2 regions of the Xanthobacter pollutisoli genome follow, and region 1 is predicted to be linked to the other one. Evidence: predicted binding sites of a transcription regulator. Region 1 holds the regulator's gene; the other holds the start of a gene.
The links. Region 1 encodes LexA, which represses DNA repair genes until DNA is damaged. Its sites were predicted from a motif close to TGTTCNNNNTGTGTTCNG; they were not measured.
Positions count from the first base shown of each region.

Region 2: the regulator LexA is predicted to act here: its motif matches at 1,708-1,725, upstream of parE (DNA topoisomerase IV subunit B).

Region 1 covers NZ_JBDZDP010000002.1:454,398-457,809, forward strand. The annotation lists gene ABLE93_RS07495 (molybdopterin molybdotransferase MoeA) at 1-1,192, shown strand, start outside; gene lexA (transcriptional repressor LexA) at 1,318-2,028, shown strand; gene ABLE93_RS07505 (ComEC/Rec2 family competence protein) at 2,200-3,412, opposite strand, start outside.
Region 2 covers NZ_JBDZDP010000025.1:11,160-14,571, reverse strand. The annotation lists gene parE (DNA topoisomerase IV subunit B) at 1-1,616, opposite strand, end outside; gene argC (N-acetyl-gamma-glutamyl-phosphate reductase) at 1,896-2,948, shown strand; gene ABLE93_RS23765 (GntP family permease) at 3,124-3,412, shown strand, end outside.

The DNA of each region.
Region 1 (3,412 bases):
GGCGAGCGCCCTCATCACCCAGGGCGTCACCGCGCTGGGCACCGAGGAGGTGAGCGTCTCGGCCGCCGCCGGCCGCGTGCTGGCGCAGGACCTCGTCGCCCGCCGCACCCAGCCGCCGGCCGACATGTCGGCCATGGACGGCTATGCGGTGCGGTCCGCCGACATCGCCACCACGCCCTCGACCCTCACCGTCATCGGCGAATCGGCGGCCGGCCGGCCGTTCGGCGGTGCACTCGGGCCGGGACAGGCGGTGCGCATCTTCACCGGCGCGGTGGTGCCCGAGGGCGCCGACACGGTGGTGATCCAGGAGAACGTCGCCCGCACCGGCGACACCATCACCACCACCAGCCTCACCGCGGCATTGCGCAACGTGCGCAAGCGGGGCAGCGACTTCGCCGCCGGCACGCCGGGCCTCACAGCCGGGCGCCGGATGACCGGGCGGGACATGATGCTGGCGGCCGCCATGGACCATGCCGTGGTGCCCGTGGCGCGGCGCCCGCGCATGGCGCTCTTGCAGACCGGCGACGAGCTGGTCCTCCCCGGCCAGGGCACCGGCGCCGACAGCGAGATCGTCGTCTCCAATGCCTTCGGCCTCGCCGCCCTGGCGCGCCGGGCCGGGGCGGACGTCACCGACCTCGGCGTGCTGAAGGACGACCTCGCCACGATCCGCGCCACCATCGCGCGCGCCCTCTCGGGCGAGTTCGACATCGTGGTGTCGTCCGGTGGCGCCTCGGTGGGCGACCACGATCTGATGGCGCCGGCGCTGAAGGCGGAGGGCGTCGAGCTGTTCGTCCACAAGATCGCGCTGCGGCCCGGCAAGCCTCTGATGTTCGGCCATCGCGGCACGGTGCGGGTGCTGGGCCTGCCGGGCAATCCGGTGTCGTCCCACGTCTGCGGGATGATCTTCCTCGCGCCCCTCCTGCGCGCACTCCAGGGTGATGCGGCGCCTGGTCCCCTCACCGCGCCCGCCCGTCTGGCGGCCGAACTGCCCGCCAACGACGCGCGCCGCGACTTCATGCGCGCCAAGATCGAGCGCCGGCCGGACGGCTCGGTGCATGTGACGCCCTCGGCCTCGCAGGACAGCGCCATGCTGGGCATCCTCGCCGATGCCGACTGCCTTCTGGTGCGTCCGCCATATGCCCCCGCGGGCCGCGTCGGGGACCCGTGCGAGATCATTCCGTTCGACGATTGAGCCCCTTAACCCGCTGTTCACCCCTTGCGGAACACAAAAGGAACAGATAAAGACTGTTCATGATTTGTTTCGCGCCGCGCGGGCTGGGCCGTCGCGGAATGCGGCGCCGGCACAGGGGCGAGACGATGCTGACCCGGAAGCAATACGACCTGCTTCGCTTCATCCACGAGCGGCTCAAGGAAACCGGGGTGCCGCCCTCCTTCGACGAGATGAAGGAGGCGCTCGACCTGCGCTCCAAGTCCGGCATCCATCGCCTCATCACCGCCTTGGAAGAGCGCGGCTTCATCCGTCGCCTGCCCAACCGCGCCCGCGCGCTGGAAGTGGTCCGCCTGCCGGACAGCGTCGCGCCGGGTCTCGCCTCCGCCCGCTCGGCGGGGCGCGGATTTTCCCCCTCTGTCATCGAGGGCAGCCTCGGCAAGGTCCGCCCCATGGCGGACGACGAGGACACCGCCCCGGTGGTCGCGGTCCCCGTCATGGGCCGGATCGCCGCCGGCACGCCCATCTCGGCCATCCAGAGCCGCAGCCACACCCTCAACATCCCGCCCGAGATGCTCGGCTCCGGCGAGCACTTCGCCCTGGAAGTGCGCGGCGACAGCATGATCGAGGCCGGCATCCTCGACGGCGACACGGTGCTCATCCGCAAGTGCGACACGGCCGACACGGGCGACATCATCGTGGCGCTGGTGGACGACGAGGAGGCGACCCTCAAGCGTCTGCGCAAGAAGGGCGCCTCCATCGCCCTCGAGGCCGCAAACCCGGCCTATGAGACGCGCATCTTCGGCCCCGACCGGGTCCGCATCCAGGGCCGCCTCGTCGGCCTGATGCGGCGCTACTGACCCTCCCTTTCGCTCTCCCTCCCGGGAGACCGCAAACGGGGTGAGGGGCGCGGCGCATCCAGCTCAACGGGCGCCGGCTCCGCAACGGGCCATGCCCCTCACCCCGCCCGCTTTTGTCCTGCTGCCGCGTCGGCCGGGTCGGACCGGCCTGCGGTGCATCCCGCTGCCCGATCAGGGCGCGGCGGCATCCGCCTCGTGGTCGGGGGCCTCGCCTTCCGCCTCCAAAAGCGGCGGAACGGCAGCCATCCACGGGCGCTGGACCTCCGCGCGGCGGGTGGGTTCGGCCACCAGCCTGCCGTCCCTCAGCTGGAAGGCGAGGGCTCCGGTGCGCGCCAGCGTCTGCGGCGTCACCACCTCGGCTTCGCAGCGCGCGGGGGGTGCATCGCGGGCGACCAGGATGCGGGCGTTGAGGCAATCCGCCTCCAGGCTCTCCGCCTTGCGCGAGACGGCGATGGTGCCGCCGCCCGGCAGCGGCGCGACGCAGCCCAAGGGGTCGCAGGCGAAGGCGGCGGAGAGATCCTTGGCGTCGGCGGCGCGGCGGTCGCCCTCCCGCGTCAGCCATTGCTCCACCACCAGCCGCTGGCTTGAGGCGGCGAGCACGGATAGCTGGCCCTCCGCGGTGCGAACCGCCACCGTCTGCGCATCGGGTGCGATGAGGAGATCCGGCCGGGCCGGCGCACCCGCCAGCAGGGTGCCCAGAGCGAGGGGCGCCAGCGCCGCGAGGGTCAGCACGCCGCGAAGCAGACAGGCGGCGAGGAGCGCGAGGCTGAGGCAGGCGAGGGTCGCCGGGCCGATGAAGGCGGCGCGGGTATCGGCTCCCGGCAACGCCCCGACATGGTCCGACACCGCCACCATGATCTCGATGCCCCGCCCCATCACCGGCCAGGCCAGATGGTCCCAGCCGAACGGCATGAGCAGCACGCCGGCGAGCCCGGCCGGCATCACCAGGAACGAAACGGCCGGCATGGCCGCGAGATTGGCGATGAGGCCGTAGGGCGCGACGCGCTGGAAGTGGAAGATGCCGTAGGGCGCCGTCGCAAGCCCCGCCACCAGCGAGGTGAGCGCCGTTCCCCCCACCAGCGCGACGATCCACACCAGCGCCGCGCCGGCGAATCCGTCCGGCCGCGGCAGCGCCCGCAGCGGCTGGAGCCGCTCATAGGCGGCCACCAGCGCGAGGGTGGCGGCGAACGACATCTGCGTGCCGGGGTCGAGCACCGCCTCGGGCGTCAGCGCCAGCACCGCCACCGCGGCGACCCCCACCGAGCGCAGCGACAGCGCCGGACGGCCCGCCAGCACGCCGGCCAGCACCAGCGCTGTCATCACGAAGGAGCGCTGGGCCGGCACGTCGTTGCCCGAGAGCACCAGATAGAAGGCGCTGCCCGAC
Region 2 (3,412 bases), on a different contig from region 1:
GCATCGGTCATGATGATGACCTTCTCGTACCGAAGATCGGCCTCGCGATAGTGAGAGAGCATGCCGCAGCCGAGCGCCTGGCCGAGATCGGCCAGCTGCTGGTTGGCCGCGAGCTTGTCGCGGGTGGCGCTTGCGACGTTCAGGATCTTGCCGCGCAGGGGCAGCACCGCCTGGGTCTTGCGGTCCCGCGCCTGCTTGGCCGAGCCGCCGGCCGAGTCGCCCTCGACGATGAAGATCTCCGATCCCGCCGCCTCGGTGTTGGAGCAGTCGGCGAGCTTGCCCGGCAGGCGCAGCTTGCGCACGGCGGTCTTGCGGGAGACCTCCTTCTCCTGCTTGCGGCGCAGCCGCTCCTCGGCGCGGTCGATGACGTGGTCGAGCAGGCGGCTCGCCTGCACCGGATTGGCGGCGAGCCAGTGGTCGAACGGATCGCGCAGCGCCTGCTCGACGATGCGCGCGGCCTCGGCGGTGGCGAGGCGGTCCTTGGTCTGGCCCTGGAACTCCGGCTCGCGGACGAACACGGAGAGCATGGCGGCGCAGCCGGTGATGACGTCGTCGCCGGTGATGACCGAGCCGCGCTTGCCCTGTCCGGAGCGCTCCGCATGGTCCTTCAGGCCCTTGAGCAGCACCGTGCGCAGGCCGTTCTCATGGGTGCCGCCGTCGGGGGTCGGGATGGTGTTGCAATAGGAGGAGATGGAGCCGTCGGCGTCCGCCACCCACGCCACCGCCCATTCCACCGAGCCATGCCCGCCGGTCTTCTGGATGCGGCCGGAGAAGATGTCCGGATGCACCAGCGTCTGGCCTTCGAGGTCGGCGGCCAGATAATCCTTGAGGCCGCCCGGGAAGCGGAAGACGGTCTTCTCGGGAATGCCGTCGCCGGCCTTCAGCAGGTCCGGGTCGCAGGACCAGCGGATCTCCACGCCGCCAAACAGATAGGCCTTCGAGCGGGCCATGCGGAACACGCGGGCCGGCTCGAAATGGGCGGCGGGACCGAAGATCTCCGGGTCGGGATGGAAGCGCACGCGGGTGCCGCGGCGGTTGGTGATGCGCCCCACTTCCTTCAGCGGACCCTGCGGCACGCCTTTGGAGAAGCTCTGGCGATAGAGCGTCTGGTTGCGGGCGACCTCCACCTCCAGATCATCGGAGAGGGCGTTCACCACCGAGACGCCGACGCCGTGCAGGCCGCCGGAGGTCTCGTAGACCTTGCTGTCGAACTTTCCGCCGGCATGCAGCGTGGTCATGATGACCTCGAGCGCCGACTTGCCGGGAAATTTCGGATGGTCCTCCACCGGAATGCCGCGGCCGTTGTCGGAGACCGTGAGATAGCCGTCGGCGCCGAGCTGGACCTCGATGAAGGTGGCGTGGCCTGCCACCGCCTCGTCCATGCAATTGTCGATCACCTCCGCGAAGAGGTGATGCAGCGCCTTGGAATCCGTGCCGCCGATGTACATGCCCGGCCGGCGCCGCACCGGCTCCAGCCCTTCCAGCACCTCGATATGTGCGGCGGTATAATCGTTCGCCATGGTGGGCACGGCGGGCGGCTTGGCCTTCGCATTTGCCTTGGCGGACGGGCGGGGGCGGGAGGCGGAGCCGAAGAGATCGTCGTCGGTGTCGGACATGGGCGCTCGATAGCAGAAGGGAACGGGCGACGCGACTCACGGCACGGCCGCGGCCCGGGTTGCCCCCAGTGTGGCAGAGCCGGCGGGGCAGGGGAACGGAATGGCAACATTTTCGGCGGCCCACTGCCTGCCGTCCTGCGTCCCAGCGGAAGGGCAGCCCTGCTGCTCCCGCAGGGCCGGCGTCTTTTCCCTGACAGGAGAAAGGGTGTAAGGACCGTGGCCCTGCCCTCGGGCCCGGTGCGCCGGGATTGACGGCGGATGACCTCGCGGGAGATCAAGATGGCTGACGCAAAGGCTAGGATCGCGGTTCTCGGCGCCTCGGGCTATACCGGCTCCGAACTGGTGCGCCTGCTGCTGCGCCATCCCCGCGTCGAGATCGTTGCGCTCACCGCGGATAGGAAGGCCGGCCAGAGCATGGCCGAGGTGTTCCCGCAGTTCGCGCCTTTCGCCCTGCCGAAGCTGGTGACCATCGACGAGGTGGATTTCACCGCCGTGGACGTGGTGTTCTGCGCGCTGCCCCACGCCACGACCCAGCTCGTCATCAAGAAGGTGTTCGACGCGGCGCCGAACGTGAAGGTGGTAGACCTCTCCGCCGACTTCCGCCTGAAGGATCCCGGCGCCTACGAGACCTGGTACGGCCATCCCCACCAGGCGCTGGAACTGCAGCAGGAGGCGGTGTTCGGCCTCGTCGAGATCTATCGCGACGAGATCCGCAAGGCGCGGCTGGTCGCCAATCCGGGCTGCCATTCCTCCACCGCCATCCTGCCGCTGGTGCCGCTGCTGGAGGCCGGCGCGCTGGAGCCGGAGAGCATCGTCATCGATTCCAAGACCGGCATGTCCGGCGCCGGGCGCTCGGCCAAGGAGGCGATGCTCTTCTCCGAGGTGTCGGAGGGCATCCACGCCTATGCCGTCTCCGGCCATCGGCACATGGGCGAGCTCGACCAGGAATTCTCCAAGGCCGCCGGCCGGCCGGTGAGCCCCATGTTCGTGCCGGTGCTGGCGCCCATGAATCGCGGCATCTACGCCACCATCTACGTGCGCACCGCCGGCGCCACCGCCGAGGACCTGCATCGCATCCTTGCCGATTTCTACAAGGGCGAGGCCTTCGTCCACGTGCTGCCGTTCGGGCAGGTGCCCCAGTCGCGGCACGTGCGCGGTTCCAACATGGTGTTCCTCGGGGTGGTCGCCGACCGCCTGCCGGGCCGGGCCGTCGTCATCTCGACGCTCGACAATCTGGTGAAGGGGGCGTCCGGGCAGGCGGTGCAGAACATGAACCTTCTCATGGGCTTCCCCGAGACTCTGGGGCTCGACCAGATCGCCTTGATGCCCTGAAGGAAGCTGGCGCCGGAGCACCGCTCCGGCGCGTCATCCGGCTGTGGGGGATGATGGTGCGCGGGGCGCTGTCACAAGTCGGTGCCCCCTACTCACGTATGCTGGCGGGTGCGGATAGGACAGAATAGCTTCCCTGTCTCTTGAGGGGATTCTTCCCTCCGCCGGATCACCGCCCATGAGCTTCCTCGTCTGCCTCGCCGCGCTCTTCTTCCTGATGTTCGTGGCCTATAGGGGCTTCAGCGTCATCCTGTTCGCCCCGGTTGCGGCCATTGGCGCCGTGCTTCTCACTGATCCGGCGGCGGTCCCCGTCATCTTTTCCGGCCTGTTCATGGAAAAGATGGTGGGCTTCATCAAGCTCTACTTCCCGGTGTTCCTGCTCGGCGCAGTGTTCGGCAAGCTCATCGAGCTGTCGGGCTTCTCGCGCTCCATCGTCTCGGCGGTGGTGAAGCTGCTCGGGCCGGCGC